DNA from 3 places in the Propionispora hippei DSM 15287 genome. Region 3 is predicted to be linked to each of the others. Evidence: riboswitches for the same ligand, from Rfam matches in the RefSeq annotation. Region 3 holds a riboswitch; each other region holds the start of a gene.
What was found. Region 3 has a riboswitch for cyclic di-GMP ahead of F3H20_RS00685 (hypothetical protein). Riboswitches for the same ligand answer to the same signal wherever they lie in the genome.
Positions count from the first base shown of each region.

Region 1: linked by a shared signal. The riboswitch ahead of F3H20_RS08040 (methyl-accepting chemotaxis protein) and the one ahead of F3H20_RS00685 (hypothetical protein) in region 3 are both predicted to bind cyclic di-GMP.
Region 2: linked by a shared signal. The riboswitch ahead of F3H20_RS17130 (hypothetical protein) and the one ahead of F3H20_RS00685 (hypothetical protein) in region 3 are both predicted to bind cyclic di-GMP.

Region 1 is NZ_FQZD01000011.1:89,009-94,396, forward strand. Features, by position in the region: gene F3H20_RS08030 (response regulator) at 1-96, shown strand, start outside; gene F3H20_RS08035 (anaerobic C4-dicarboxylate transporter) at 230-1,576, shown strand; cyclic di-GMP riboswitch class I at 1,698-1,788, shown strand; gene F3H20_RS08040 (methyl-accepting chemotaxis protein) at 2,043-3,734, shown strand; gene F3H20_RS08045 (GrlR family regulatory protein) at 3,809-4,138, opposite strand; gene F3H20_RS19860 (hypothetical protein) at 4,351-4,491, opposite strand; gene F3H20_RS19865 (hypothetical protein) at 4,796-4,972, opposite strand; gene F3H20_RS08050 (hypothetical protein) at 5,167-5,349, shown strand.
Region 2 is NZ_FQZD01000043.1:17,375-22,762, reverse strand. Features, by position in the region: gene F3H20_RS17150 (DUF4870 domain-containing protein) at 343-693, shown strand; gene thiE (thiamine phosphate synthase) at 832-1,458, opposite strand; gene thiD (bifunctional hydroxymethylpyrimidine kinase/phosphomethylpyrimidine kinase) at 1,455-2,255, opposite strand; gene F3H20_RS17135 (hypothetical protein) at 2,360-3,028, opposite strand; gene F3H20_RS17130 (hypothetical protein) at 3,308-3,544, opposite strand; cyclic di-GMP riboswitch class I at 3,598-3,682, opposite strand; gene F3H20_RS17125 (hypothetical protein) at 3,961-4,629, opposite strand; gene F3H20_RS17120 (DUF1858 domain-containing protein) at 4,674-5,388, opposite strand, start outside.
Region 3 is NZ_FQZD01000004.1:128,125-133,512, reverse strand. Features, by position in the region: gene F3H20_RS00690 (secretin N-terminal domain-containing protein) at 1-1,091, opposite strand, end outside; gene F3H20_RS00685 (hypothetical protein) at 1,063-1,701, opposite strand; cyclic di-GMP riboswitch class II at 1,832-1,915, opposite strand; gene F3H20_RS00680 (prepilin-type N-terminal cleavage/methylation domain-containing protein) at 2,151-2,648, shown strand; gene F3H20_RS00675 (hypothetical protein) at 2,669-3,142, shown strand; gene F3H20_RS00670 (PilW family protein) at 3,172-3,657, shown strand; gene F3H20_RS00665 (hypothetical protein) at 3,684-5,027, shown strand; gene F3H20_RS00660 (hypothetical protein) at 5,074-5,388, opposite strand, start outside.

The DNA.
Region 1 (5,388 bases), on a different contig from region 3:
GGCTTGGAACTAATCAGCGCCGAGGTCAGCTATGGCGCTGTCGGCAGGCCGCTGTACAAGTACCGCTGCATCAATAAACAGGCGAATATGTTTTGAGCAAAAGAGTAAGTTTCCGACAGGAGACTTACTTTTTTTAATTAAAAAACTCTTAAATAAATTTCCAATGATGTACGCCGGCAAAGAAGTTTATTACAATAAATAAAATATTGCAAGAAAGGGGATATGAATGATGATTGGTTTACAGCTATTAGTGATCCTGCTCTGTCTGCTGGTGGGCACCCGGTATGGTGGGATGGGATTAGGGCTGATCAGTGGTTTCGGACTTTTTATACTTACTTTCTTTTTTGGTGTGCAGCCGGGTACGCCGCCTGTCGAGGTGATGCTGACTATCCTGGCCGTTATCGGCTGTGCGTCGGTACTGCAGACGGCAGGCGGTCTGAATGTTATGATGCGGTTTGCCGAAAGATTGTTGCGCCGCCATCCCGACTACATTACGATTTTGGCGCCGCTGACGACTTGGACACTTACTTTCTTATGCGGTACCGGCCATGTGGTATACACGATGTTTCCAATAATTTACGACATTGCGATTAAGAAAAATATCCGCCCCGAACGGCCTATGGCCGTTGCTTCGGTGGCATCCCAGATGGGAATTGGCGCCTCGCCGGTATCGGTTTCGGTCGTTTCGTTGGTGTCTATTCTGGCGCAGGCTCATGGTGTCGGACAGGCTATCGGTATTATCCAGTTATTGTCGGTGTCTATTCCGGCGACTTTCTTCGGGGTTTTGGCGGCCGCTTTGTGGAGTATGCGGCGAGGCCGGGATTTGGATAAGGACCCGGAGTTTCAGGCTAAGCTGCAGGATCCCGAGCAAAAAGCGTATATTTATGGCAGTTCGGATACCATGCTGGACAAAGTGTTTCCCAGGCAGGCCTATTGGGCTACCTGGATTTTCTTTGCGGCCATTGTTCTGGTTGTCCTGCTAGGTGCTTTTCCTGGTCTGCGCCCATCCTTTGCCGGTGCCAACGGCAAGCTAAGTCCCTTGTCGATGAATTTGGCCATTCAGATGATGATGCTGATTGCCGGTGCCGTGATTATGATCGTCTGCAAGGTGGATTCCCGGGAGGTGTCCAACGGCAATGTCTTCAAGGCAGGCATGGTGGCCATCATTTCGGTATTCGGTGTAGCATGGATGAGCGACAGCTTCTTCCAGGTTCATTTCAAGCTGCTGCAGCAGTCGCTGGCCGGTGTCGTAGCCAGTCAGCCCTGGATGTATGCCGTTGTTCTGTTCTTAGTTTCCAAACTGGTAAACAGTCAGGGAGCAGCGATTGTGGCGATTGCGCCGATCGGTCTTAACCTGGGTGTGGACCCCCGGTTGATTGTGGCCTTTTTCCCGGCGGCGTACGGCTATTTCGTGCTGCCTACCTATCCGAGTGATTTGGCCTGTATTGGTTTTGACCGTTCAGGTACGACGAAAATAGGCAAGTTCATTATTAATCACAGTTTTATTCTGCCTGGTATTATCGGTGTGATAACAGGCTGTATCGTAGGCTATACACTGGTAAGCATATTATTTTAAATGCAGGAAAAAAAGGTCTGTTGTCAGGCCTTTTTTTGTATACCGTAATAATGATTTCTAGTTGACAAATTATTACTTTTACTGGATACTAAGAGAGTGTCAATTGTGCAAAGCAGTAAAAATGAATATTGGGCAAACCTGCCGAAAGGCAGGGACGCAAAGCTACGGGTCTAACGACAATGAATTTTGCCTATGATCGCCATGCCGCCAAGTAACCGAGGGGTTAGTTGTTTTGTAGGACAGGGCTATCCCTGTCTTTTTTGCATGGTCAAAAGAAGCTAACCCGTCTGATCGTTAGACCGGCAAGTAGTTTGCCAGACTTGCGCGGCATTGCGGACAGGGCATGAGTCCCTGGGGCGTCTGGCAAGAATGATGGAAGGAGGCGGTTAGGACTGAGCGACAAGGTAAGGGTTCCCGACTTTTGGTGTAGAGGAAGTAAAAACGGGTAGAGGAGATTCAGTGAACAGTGAAATTAACGATAGGTAAAAAGATTTTTGGGGCTTTTCTTGTTATTATTAGCGGCATGGTTCTCTTGAGCGGTTATACTTACTATAAAATTGGCCAGATTAATGAAGAGTACCAGTCTACTACAACGATAAACATTGAAAAACTGATTCTGGCGGAGGAACTGTCCGCTAATATTGTAGATGAAGCCGCGACGGTCCGTAAATTTAATCTTACCGGCGATCCGGCGGCACGGGAAGAGTTTGCTGCTATCCGAAAGGAATCAAACGACAGAATTGACCGGATGGAGCATATTTTTGTAACGGAAAGTGCGAAGAAAAGCATAGTCGAGATTAAGGCGGCCAAGGCGGAATACGAACAATTGGCCACCCAGGCCATGCAGGCAGGTCTGGCCAATGATCAGCAAGCTCTGAAAACCATCATCCAACAAGGGACTGTTCCCTATGCAAAGGTAACCAAGCAAACGGATGAACTGGTTGATATGATTAAGGAGTATGTTAAAACAGAACAGGCGAAAATTGCCGACAAAGCAACAACCAATCAGCGGGTTCTTTTCATTATCAACGGCCTGATTATTGTGCTGGCTGTTGCCATTAGTATTAAACTTAATAGCTCCATCTCTACGGCGGTAGGCCAATTGGTCCGGGCAGTTACGGAGATTGCCGGCGGGAAAATTACCCGAGACAGTATTCGCGTACAGTCAAATGATGAAATCGCTGATTTGGCTGCTGCGGTAAATACGATGAAAAGCAATATGCGGACAATGATTCAGCAGGTTATGGATTCGGCCGAACTATTGGCTGCTTCTTCGGCGCAGTTAAAGGATAATTCCGGCCAAATGGCGCAGGCCGGCAGCCAGGTGGCGGACTCGATCAACGCCATTGCCTCCGGGGCCGAGCAGCAATTGGCTTCCATCGATGCGACGGCGGCGGTAATTACGCAGATGTCGGCCGGAATTCAACAGGCTGCGGCCAATGCGGCGGAAATTAATGAACGGTCGGGCGAAGCGGCGGAAACGGCAATCCTTGGCAGTGAATCGGTGAAGGGTGCTATACTGCACATGAATAAAATAGAAGAAAACGTTTCCCATTCGGCTGAAGTGGTTACGCAATTGGGCATGAGGTCGAAAGAAATTGGGCAAATTATCGACACGATTTCGCAAATTGCCAGCCAGACTAATCTGTTGGCGCTGAATGCGGCGATCGAAGCGGCACGGGCCGGGGAACAGGGACGGGGGTTTGCCGTAGTTGCCGAGGAAGTGCGTAAGCTGGCTGAACAGTCACAGGATGCGGCCAAACAGATTGCCGAGTTGATTGGCATGATTCAGACCGATACCGACAGGGCAGTTGCCGTCATGAACGAAGGACCGGAACTGGTCAGTCAGGGGGCGGATGTTGTGCATATGGCCGGACTGGCTTTTCAGGACATCAACGATCTGGTTCAAACCGTTCATGAACAGATGCAGCAAGTGTCGGACACGCTACAGCAAATTTCCACAGGCAGCCAGCAAATTGTCTTATCGGTAGAACGTATTGACCAGCATAGTAAACTGGCAGTAGGCAAGACACAGGCGGCTTCGGCAGCTACAGAAGAACAGTCGGCGTCGTCGCAGGAAATTGCAGCGGCCAGTGAGGAATTGTCCAGCACGGCAGAGGAGCTAAAGCGTATTGTCGACCGGTTTCAATTAAGTTAAATAGCGGCTCTGCAAGCTTATCGGCCAAGGAAAGGAAAACCCCAGGCGAGTTGATTCCCGCCTGGGGTTTTATGCTATTCTAGATCTAAGATCTTTGTTAACTCCATCGTTATTTTAAGCAAGGGGTTTTCCACCATATAGCCGGATAAAGTCATTTGATCTTCCTTCCTGTGGCCGGTTAGTGACAGAGTGTAGGAATGAATGGCACCGAAGAAAGAAGGGCCTGTACCATGCTTGTTGACACAGACAGAACCGGTGATGGCATCATTTTCGAAAGAGAGTTTGCCAACATGATAAAATGAAGCATCGCCGCCAATAAGCTGATCGCCATCAAGTACGGCGGTACCGGCGCCAAAGGACAGGTTTTTAGTACGAAATTGAAAGGACCAAATACTTTTCGACATATGATTACCCCCTCTTAATCGTTATATCATATAATTTTGCCATATAGTTACAAAATCCTGCCAAATAGGACGGCATTTTTGATAATTGATCATAAAAATAACGCGGCAGATTTCTGTCGCGTTGGTAGGGCAGGTCTTTCCGTATATCGACTGACGAGACGGACTTTTGATGTCCGGCAATTTTTTCTTTCAGGCTTAGTGGAGCCGTAGTTCTATTCTGCCGGAGTATCGTTGGTATCCGGCAGTTCGGTTGCTGCCGGTTGTTCCTCCGGCATGTTTTCTTTTTTAATGTTATGCATAACCAGTTCGGCATCGGAGATACTTGAGAATACACCGTTTAGCAGCTTTTTCATTGACATACCTCCCTTAATTTTGCGTAAACTTCACCACAATATATAGTATATGCGGTAGATATGCAAATATGCCCGGAAAAAATTTCTGTTGCCTGTTGGCAGAAGTTAAAGATGACCAAATAAATAAGGTGGCATAGCCACCTCGGTTACTCCTTATTAGAGTTCTTTTCCGCCTTGCTCTCGCTTTTGGATGCTGCGACATTTTGTGCCTTGTTCCGGGCATTTTGGCGGCTTTTAAACTGATCGAACGTTTTTCCTCCCATAAGAATCACCTCCTGTCTTGAACTCTGCGAAACATGCCTGCTTAATGGGGCGGTACATCATGCATAAGCGGGTCGGCTTCAATTTCCTTTAATTCCAGATTATTTTGGTAAGTAAGGGCCAGCGTGCTGGCGGCATCAAAATATGCATCCTCATAATTGCTGGCTCTTACTGTTTTGCCGGTGTCCAGGCCGTCAAGAAAAATACGGTAGCGTACCATAGCCGGTTTCCTCCACAGTTGTTTATCGGTACTAGTTTATCCTTTGGCCGGCGCTGTTATACCGGTTGTTAGAAAGCTAAGCCTGCCGTAATGGGCGTGCCATAGTCTGATATATAAGCTGTTCTAGTTTACGTAACAATAGGGGGATTGCGGCATACTATATAATAAATCGAAAAATAGGGGGGGCCGTTGCCATGAGAGCCTATGCCTATGGTACGGGACGCCTGATCTATCCGCTGTGTCCTTACTGCCACCGGCCGTATCGTACCGGAATCTGGTACGGCAAGCGTCCACCGAATCCTTTTGTCTTTTTTCCTGAACTGGTGGTTGAAACCTCGTATGCGACGTTGTTTCCGGAACTCGTATTTTATCCCTAGTGATGTAGATAAAGAAAACAGGCAACAGCACCATAGATG
Region 2 (5,388 bases), on a different contig from region 3:
CTCTCCTACCTTTCGTATTGTACGACGCGCTAAAACGCAACGATATGATTTTATCATAATCAGGTGAAAGTGCAATAATAAATTAAGCAAAAATGAAAATAATTATTTATGCAGCAGACTCATTAAATATGCAGTCCTTGTCGCCGCGCCGCCGCTGGGTTCTCACGGCATTGCCTTTTTCGTACAGACTACTATACAACCGGCGGCTAATTTGCCATACTATATAGTAAACAGTTCTGCCCAGAGCATGTTTTTAAACGATCCGCAGCGTTCCCTGAGAGCGCTTTTTGCGCCATTCTTGGTTACTCTTTCAAATAGGAACTAATTAGGAGGTATTTTCCGATGAACGACATTACCGGCGAACAAAAACTGCTGGCTGTATTAGCCCATCTGGCCTACCTGCTTGGCGGCCTGGGTTTTATCGTCGCTCCCCTGGTGATCTTTCTGCTTAAACGAGAGGATTACTTTGTTTACGAACATGCCAAACAAGCTCTGGTTGCTCACTTGGTTATTCTGGTATTTTCAGCAATTACCGGCTTATTATGCACTTTGCTGATCGGTTTTCTACTGGTGCCCGTCCTGGCCATTTTCTGGCTGCTGCTGCTTGTCACCTCGGTTATCGCCGCAGTCCGGGCAGTTGACGGACAGTTGTATGAGTATCCCTTAATTCAGCGCTTTGTCAACAAACTGTAGTCCCAAAGAAGGCTGTCGCAAAATGCTTTTATTCACACAGCCTGCATATAGGGGAAATAGCTTGCTGTTCTTTGGGCATTGCCCCAGTAGAACTAAAACGGCTGTTACGCTAAGAATAGCGTAACAGCCGTTTTGTTATTATGCCGTTATGATCAATTGACGCAGGTGCTGCGCTGCCGCACGGACATCGTCCTGGGCCAATATGGCTGAAACAACCGAAACGCCGGCAATGCCGGTCCCCATGACTTCCGTCACATTGGCCGTTCCGATCCCGCCGATCGCTACAACCGGAATGGCTACATTTTTCCGGATAGCGGTCAGTTCTGACAGACTCACCGCCCGGGCATCCGATTTGGTGCCTGTCGGGTACATGGCCCCGATCCCCAGATAATCGGCGCCATCTGCTTCGGCCAGTTGCGCCTCAGCCAGCGTAGTCGCCGACACGCCAATGAGCTTGTCCCGGCCAAGCAGCCCTCTGGCCACAGACAGCGGTAAATCCTGCTGCCCAATGTGCAGTCCGTCGGCATCAACGGCCAGGGCAATATCAAGCCGGTCATTGATAATGAGCGGCACGTCGTAACGGCCGCAAATTTCCTTGACCTTAAGCGCAATCCGATAGAATTCGGCCGACGAGGCTTCCTTTTCCCTAAGCTGCAGCAACGTTACCCCACCGGCCAGGGCCTCTCCCAGGCTTTGGTAAAAATCCTTCCCGCCGACCAGCCGGCGGTCAGTCACCAGATACAAAGAATAGTCAATGTCTTTCATTCCAGCCCCGCCTTCCGATATAACTCGTAAAAATGATGGGTTGGCCCTACCCCTTTGCCAATAGCCAGCGAATGTTCGATCGCAATAGTAATATACTCCTTGGCCCGTTTCACCGCTTCGGTCACCGCGCAGCCCTTGCCCATATTGGCTGCAATCGCTGAAGACAAGGTACAACCGGTGCCATGAGTATTCTTGGTGGCAATCCGTTTGGCCGCCAAATATTCAAAACGGCTGCCGTCATACAGAATATCGGTGGCGTCATCCGGCAAATGCCCGCCCTTCACCAGAACGCAGGCCGCCCCCAGCCGGTGTATCCGCCGGGCGGCTTCTTCCATATCCGTCAGATTATGAATGCTCATCCCGGCAATCACTTCCGCCTCGGGAATGTTGGGTGTAACCAGTGCCGCCAGAGGCAGCAATTCCTGCACCAAGGCCGCTTGGGCTTCCGGTTGCAGCAAATGATAGCCGCTTTTGGACACCATGACCGGATCGAGTACCACATTAACCGCCTGGTACTGGCGCAGCTTGGCGGCAATGGTATGGATGGTCACAGGCCGGGAAACCATGCCTATTTTAACGGCATCCACCTCAATATCTTCAAAAATCGCTTCGATCTGCTTGGCGATGATTTCCGGCTCAATGTCCTGCACCGCCAGTACGCCCTGCGTATTTTGCGCCGTTACGGCGGTAATAACACTCATACCGAACACGCCCTGGGCGGAAAAGGCTTTTAAGTCAGCCTGGATGCCGGCGCCGCCGCTGCTATCCGAGCCGGCGATGGTTAATACTTTTTTCATACCAGATTGTCCTCCCGTCTTAAGGTGTGGTTTTAACACTATCCGAAGCAACCCTGGCAGCGCTTTTTGTGCCCTAGCTCCTTCCGTTCATTTAAAAGCACACCCTACAACCAAACATTTTTAATCATTGTTTTTATCTGCTCCGGCAACGCTAGGTTAGTGCTGATATCAGAAAAGCCGTCCTGCGGCGTAAGCGAATACACGGTGAGATAATCCACCGGCCGGTAACCGAACAGCTCCAAATTGCCCAGCCGCGAATTGTACAGCGCCTGGCGAAAATCAATGGTGACAGTATTCCCATGAATATTGACATCTAACCCGTAGGAGGGATCCAGGTGTCCCACAACCTTGCTCACCATGGCCAGACTGACCCGTGAAAAAATCCACGACACGAAGGGCTTGTCCGGCAGCTTTTTATCAGTTACCTTCAGTGTTAGCAGCGATTGATCCTGATTATGTACTAATTGCTCCACCGTGCAGACCAGCACGACCCGCCCTTCCTTGACCGTCTTCGCTTCAATTCTAAGCTGGTGATTTTTTAGCGACGTAACCTTCATTTCTGTAACCGGTCCGCCGGGCTCCAGCATCGATGCCAGCGCCTGATTGATTACATCATCAGGCACATGGACCTGTCCGTTGACCATGTCGGAAAAAGTTTGGGCATCCCATACTTCCTTTATTGTAGCAACTGTCTGCGTCATGTCCGGCACCGCGCTGGCCGCCGACGGCAGCGAGAAGCCGCTGCTGAACGCATCCTGTATTATCGCAGGCATATCCAAGCTATCCATCTCCTTTGGTTTTCCTAAACCCCACCTCAGCCAGACCGGGAAAGTCCGGCATAAACAGGCAGACGAAGTATCCGTTTGTTTGGGTGTATTATTAAATTAACGAAATGACCCAGCTTATTGGCCACTAGTAATAGTTCCCTGTTTGCTGCCGTTTTCCTGCTAAGCTAAGGCCCTGCCTGACGGTTGCAAGGCTGCCATAATCGCTGATTCCGGCAACGGCTCATGAGAATCGCCCGAACCGTCCCCTTGCCCAAATTCGGGCGATTATGCCCGCAGGATGGAGCCCATACTTTCCCGCAAGACTCTTACCCAATGGCTTACCAGCCCCGTCTCTTCTTCCTCCGGCCAGTTTCCCTGTCCCGCCACAACTAAGCCGCAGCGCTTGCAACGGGTAAAGGATCGCTTCTTCTGAGCTCCCGCCGGCGTTATATCAACCTCTTCATACTGCTTGCTGCCACAAGAACATTTTCCTACAGCCAATGTCTCCATCTCCTTATCCATATGGGGAACAAGCTTCCCTCGCGGCTGATAAAAAATAAAAAATAGCCGGTGCTTTATGCAACCTGGCTATCATAGATTTACATCCTTAGACCCATGGCTTTGCGTCCCTTCCTTTAAGAAGGTTTGCTAAAAGGTTATCTATATGATCAATTCATAACTTCTTGCTTTGGGACACTGTCTAAAATAACTAAAAAAGGTAGCGCTTCAGTCCTACTGCCGATAATTCGACAAAAAGACTTTTTCTTTGCCAATTATCTACTCTTTCTATGTTTTATTATACTCGTTTTATCCGTGTCTTGGAAGGAATCATCGGAATTATTTTGTGCACGTCCAGCAGACTGCCAAATAATCATACAAAAAAACAGCCTGGTGGCTGTTTTTCCGCTTCAGCGATATCCTAGACTTCAGATCGCTTATCAAACCCGTTTAATCTCGTGCCGGTTAACGGCTTCGCCCTGAGCGGTGTCGGCAGTCTGGCTGTATTCCATGGCCGGATTGATTGCCCGGACGAAATTTTGTGTCCACTCCTGATATAACTTTTTCATGGGTTTAGCACTGATACCAACCCGTTTCCAGTTGGGTTCCTGCAGGCAGGTGCCGCTCTTCCAGATGACCTGATCAGCGCTGTTAGCCACCATGACATCGGCCTGATCACAGGGCATGCCGTTCAGCAGGTAATCATTCAGCGCCTGATAGATGCCGTCAGCCCGGTCGGTTTCATATTTATTTTGTTCGGCGGCATGACGGCCGCAGCCCTCGCCATGTTCGGCAAAAGCCCGGAAAATCGCCGCTTCGGCGTCACCGCCGCAAATCTCAAGCAATTCCTTAATCAAAGCCGCTTCTCTCGACTCGGCCAGGTTGATCTGCCGCTGCAGCCAGCCATGGATATTACCGTGCTCAATCAAATCACCCAGATCGGCATCAGGCAGTGGCTGCCCGTAGGTCTGCCACACCTGGTCCCGCAGTTCTTCCGCCGTATCGCCGCAGCATTCCTGGGCTTTGGCAAAGACCAGTTCTTCCCGTTTGATCACCAAGCGGATCTTATTGTATAGCCAATAGTGAATATGTCCTAAAAATGCACTCATCTGTATTCCTCCTGCCATAAGATAAGAAATGTAGTAAAAAAAGCCTATATAACCTTGTTCAGTGCCGCCAGAATTTCATCCACCTTGATCCCATGTATTTCCGCCGCCTTCTGGACCGCTTCCCCCGTCGAGGACGGACAGCCCAGACAGCCCATGCCAAACGAGCGGAAGACAGGTACCGTTTGCGGATATACCCGGATAATGTCACTGATCACGCTGTCGGCGGTGATCTTGTCACCCAGCACCAGCGTTCCTTCGGTCAGGCCGCCCGCCACAGGAATGATTTTTTCCCCGGCAGCCGACTGGCTGACCAGCGGTTCGGTGGTTTCGCTGACGCCCTTGTAGAATTCGGCCAGCACATCGGCCTTGAATTTTTTTAAGCCAATCCGGTCAATAAATTGTCCGACCCGTTCAATATCGGCATTCTTTTGATAATACCGTACAATAATGTCCACTATGTGCAGCGCTTCCTCCGCCGTCAGGTCCTCAATCAGCAGATCGGCCAGACGGGGATGCGAGCCGGCACTGCCGCCCACATATACATTCCAGCCTGCATCAGTTGCCAGCAATCCGACGTCCTTTACATGCACTTCGGCACAGGAGTTGGGACAGCCGGCCACTCCCATTTTCATGCGGGAGGGCATTTCCTTCTTGTGATACCGTTTATCCAGTTCAAGACCCAGCTTGATGCTGTCCTGCTTGCCCCGCTTGCAAAAAGCGATGCCCGGACATATTTTTATACTGCGCACGCAATTGGCA
Region 3 (5,388 bases):
TTCGTTTCCGCTTCCCGCGTCGTGATCTGATATTGTTTGATATCAGAAACCAATTGCGGCGTACTAACTTCTGTCTTTACATTAGCGGTAATCTGTCCGTCAGCGCCTACAATGGGGGTATAGGTTAGCTTAATCCCGGTATCCACATAGGTGGTAGAAGTGGAAGTTGTTCCATTAGCTACCGTATTAGTCTGCACCGGAACCCTGTCGCCTATAAGTATGCGGGCTTGTTTACCGTTAATTGTCGTAACTTTGGGCTGCGATAAAATTTTAGCATTGCCATTGCTGACAAGCGCATTGATTTTAGCCGTATAATAAAATTCATAAGGATGTCCGTCCGGATCCCTTCCGTATTGAATTATGCCCGGATAACCATCGGCCAGGCTTGTATGGCGAGTAATTGTAGGCTGGGTAGTAGTTGTTGTTGTACCAGTGGTAGAATCATAACTGGTTCCTGCCGGCGTGTACTCATACGTTTTGGGGGTCTCATCCCAGTTCCAGGTCACCCCTAAATCTTTAGTGGCAGACTTGCTGATAGCAACCACTTTAGCCTCCAGTTCTACCTGCTGCGGTCGCTTATCCAACTCATCGACAATCTGTTTTATCCGGGAAATACCTAGCGATGAACCGGTGACCAATAAAGTATTAGAAGGAATATCAGTATCCAGCTTCACTTTTAACCCTTCTGCCGCCGAAGCAATTGTTGACTTCATATCCTGCGCTGTCACATACTGCAGTTTAATAACTGCCGAATCAGCCACATCAGCCCGGTCAAAAATAATTGTATTATCTACTTTATGATAGGTCAGCCCCTTTGCTTGAGCTATTAAATCAATGGCGGTATCCAATGAAACATTGTCCAATCTTACTGTAATATTTGGCGATTCCTTCGCTGCCGATTCATCAATGATCATATTGACTCCACTTAACAATGACAACGTATGTAACACAACCCGGATATCTTCCTGCACAAAGTTTAAACTGACCGACTCCGGATTAGCAAAGCTTACTGGCAAAATGACAAAGATCTGAAGTATGGCTACTGCCACTATAGCAACTAGCTTATTGCGCCACGTTATGAGTTGAATCATTCCCGTTACCTGTCCTTTCTTTTGCCATGCTTTTTTCCGTTTTTATATTATTAGTGATCGGCAATGTCAATTGTCCGGCAGGTCCAGAAACCACCACCATGTCTGACATAATTGATTCTACCTGATATGCACCAACCTGTTCTCCCAGGCGGTATGCCTTGGAGTGCTTGCCATCATTAATGACGGCCAGTTGCTGCCCATCATCACTGCTGACTATACCTGTAACACTAAATTTAGGTAATTCAAGTGCTGCTGGACTTATCCCGGCTGCCACCTGCCCCGCATCCGGCACCGGTTGCTGTGTTACCGGCAATTTACTATCCGTTCCCTTATCCTTGCTGTCCATATACTCCGGCGGAATAGCGAAAGGATTGCGAACAGTGCCCTGCTTCTCAACAACAGGAAAACTTACATTTGTTTCATTAGAATCTTTTGCCGCTGTTTTCTGCGTTGCCACTTTAGAACTTTGGCCATTGGAGACTGTCGGTGCAATAGGGTTGTCCTCATTAGCCGGGATAACTACTAAATATAGGGCAAGTGCCATAACACCTATCGCAAGAGTCGCAATGATTTTTGACGATAAAGAAGACATATCTTGTTTTATATTCAATAAAGATCGCACCGCCTTTTATTGGCAAAATAAAAAATTAAACAAATTACCATTATTACTCAATAAGCCATTTTTTTCTTCGATAATCTCCCAATAAAATCCTCCATAAAAATAAGAAAACCATCTGAAAATTTCAGATGGGTGGTTACGCTACCTGCTCCTACTGGTTCAAGCGTCCAAATACAAACCAGTATTCATCACTTCCATGTAAAAAACGCATAGATCTCGTCAAATTATCACAATTATTATCATCATTCATTTTTGATCATTTGTCAACATCTAAAATTGCCACAATTTGTCGATATAATTAAAAATAACTTTGAAAACTATAAAGTATAATAAATTTCCATAAAAAGTATTGTCAAATGTAAATAGATAGTATTAAATAAAACGTAGATATGGAAATAAAACAAGGTTCACGTATTTACCGGAGGCAGGGAGGGTATCGTTTGTTTCGTTCACAAAAGGGATTTGCTCTAATTGAATTGCTTGTGGCTATTGCTATTTTAGGAATTCTGGCAGGGATTGCAGGGATAAACCTCCGGTATGGCATTGCCAAAAATGATTTAACAACGGCAACCAGCCAACTTGCCGCTGACATCCGGACGATGCAGCAGTTATCTATGGAAAAAGCGATTGATGACACCAGCGCTGCCATTAACATCACTTTTGCTACCGGTTCTTATCAAATCATCACCGACCAGTCGACAAACACCGGCTTTTCCTCCCGGACCTTACCTTCCAGCATTACACTATCTTCGTCAAATGGAAATACACTAGCCTTTAATCCGAGTAATTTATCCACTAATACAGCTACAATGGTTACTTTAACAAGCAGCATACTGCCTAAAACTGAAAATAAACAAACAATTATTATTTCCCGCATGACGGGAAGAATTCGCATTGATACATCTTCCACTCCCGCTTACCGCACAGAAGAAATATAACATTATATTGGGGTAATCATATGAAAATAATCGAAAATCAAAAAGGTTTTTTGCTGCTGGATTCTCTGTTCGGTGTTTTAATTACCAGTGTTGCGCTAATTTCTATTGTCAGCCTGGTTACTATGGGGGTTAAAACCTACTCTGTTAACAGCGAACAGTCCCGTGCTTACCAAATTGCCGCTAGTTACGGAGACGCTTTACAAAGCTTAAGTATCGCCAACTGGGCCACACTGGTCCCCTCTACGGTGACCAGCTACCAAGCCATTGACATTTCCAGCTCGAATACTGTTGTTTATAATGATTTGGCAAATGCAAGGAATTCACTTTCTTCATTGCCGGGAGCAACAGTTTCTATCTATGGAAAAGTTAGTTCAGCTGCCAATGCCGGGAACCGTCTAGCCCAGGTAAAAATCATAGTTTCCTGGAGTAATAACACAAAGCAAGTAGCGCTTATTAAATACTATATTCGCAATAACCAACCTAGTTCAACCTGATTATTTAGCATAGAGGTGCTTCATTCAGTATGATAAAACGATATAAAAACAAGCAGGGCTTCTTTTTAACTGAAATTTTAATAGGAATGGCTGTCATGCTAATTATTTTAGCAGCCATCGTTCCTCTTTTTGCTAATACTACCAAAACCATAGCCAATGGAACCTCCACCAATCACATGCTGCAAGAAGGCCGCTGGGCCTTGGATCTAATGGCTAAAGACATCGCTCCAGCCTCTACAATTCTTACTCCGGCAAATAACAGTACTGCTGCCACCTTGGTATTTCAGCGTAGCGACATAGCCGGAAATATTACGTATTCATTAGTCAATAATGAACTCCGCCGCCAAATTGGCTCAGGTACTCAATACCCCTTAACGAACGGCAGTCTGGTTCAAATCATCAGCGCCAGCTTTCAGTCCGGTCTTAACGGGGAAAACATAACGATTACCTTATCGCTCACCGATGGTAGTCATACCACTCAGTTAACACGCACAGTATTTCTTTTAAATAACTAACACGCTATGGAACAGGAGGAATTACCTTGCGCCGGATTTTTACCAATCAAACAGGTGCAGCGTCACTTATAGCTATTACTACCATGGTACTGCTGGCAGCAATGGCCACCACTTATCTGTCGCTCTCTGCCAACGGTCTGAGCCGCCTTACCGGTTTTGGCTATGGTGATAATATCAAGGCAAAAGCAGCGGCCGAAGCCGGCATACGTTATACTTGGATGAATGCCGTACAAAATACAAGCACAACAAATTACATTTGGGACACAACAAAACTTAACACTTCCGCAATTTCCGTAGATAGTACTGACAGCAATTCTCCCACTTTTACCATAAGTCTTACAAGAATAACTGCTAATTTGCCGTCCGGTGTTAAAAACACCGATTCTTATTATAAAATTACCTCTGTCGGGCGCTCAGGCAACAGTAAAGCAATTACAGAAGCTTATTTATTGGTTTCTCCCATGGTTTCCTTAACGGAATTTGTCCAGGGAGGAAATGCTTCCAATAATGCCCCTTGGACTGTTGATACAATAAATGGAGTCGCGACGGCACCAAGCAGCAGTGACTATTATCAGATTCTGTTTAACGGGGATGCTGATTACGCCGCAAAGGGTATTACTTACCACTATAAAATCAATCTTAACAGCACTAATCCTAGTCACCCGAATGATACGGGTTATGGAATTTACTACCTTGCCAATGGTACGCCTAATGATATGTCCGCCTATGTACTGCAATATGATCCTGGACTAACACCTGATCAAATTTTAGTAAAAAAGGTAGTGGCTGATGCTACCAGTCAGCAATATCCCTGGTATAATGAGCAGATTATCGGGGGTACTACGGCGGATGGCTATAGCAACCAATCCTGGCAAAGCTCTAATGCTTCTGCCAGCTGGAACACGGCCAATACGAATAAAACTACCTGGACCAATACTACGACGCTTATTCTAAATGAAACCACCAGTAACCCGGCAACCGGCTCTTTCATTACGCTGGATAACGAAAGTACTGATACAACTTATAAAAAGGATATTATGTCGGTTCAGATGAGTACCGTCATGGCGGAACTTAATAAACTAAAAGCCAATAATACTTCCAGCAACCAAATGCTTAATCAAGACCACATTTTGACGATCGACATTAAACCAGTAGTAGTTAACGGCAGTCAGAACTATATTCACCGCATCTACATTGACGGCTTAGAAATCCTGCGTTTTGTCGATCGGTCTACGAAATACAACTTTGCGAAAGATCCCGGCTATGGACAAACCGGCTTGCGTGTTTGGGAAGCTCAGGCTAAGTTTAGTAATCTAAAAAATGCTCCGGGAGCTATTTCTTTGCGTAGCTGGGAAATACAAAAGCCATAACGTTCAAAGGGGAATCATTCAACTGTCGGTTGAATGATTCCCCTTCTTATTCTCCCAAAACACTTTCCACGTCGCTCTGCACCTTGCAGAGCTTTAATTTTTCCCCGTTCTTACTTTCCTTCTCGCAACTGCCGCAGATGCCTTCACCGCAGCACATGGTGGCGTTGTTGGTGGCTGCCATGGGGATATTGATACCGGCGGCTTGCATGGCGGCGATGACGGCCTGATGCTGTTCGTCCGGGCCGGCGCTGACTACCAGATCGATTTTACCACGGATGGTTTCCTCCAGGCGTTTCATGCCGTTTTGCCGCATAGAACGCACCGGCTCAACAGTTACACCCAATTGTCGCAGTTCTTCTTC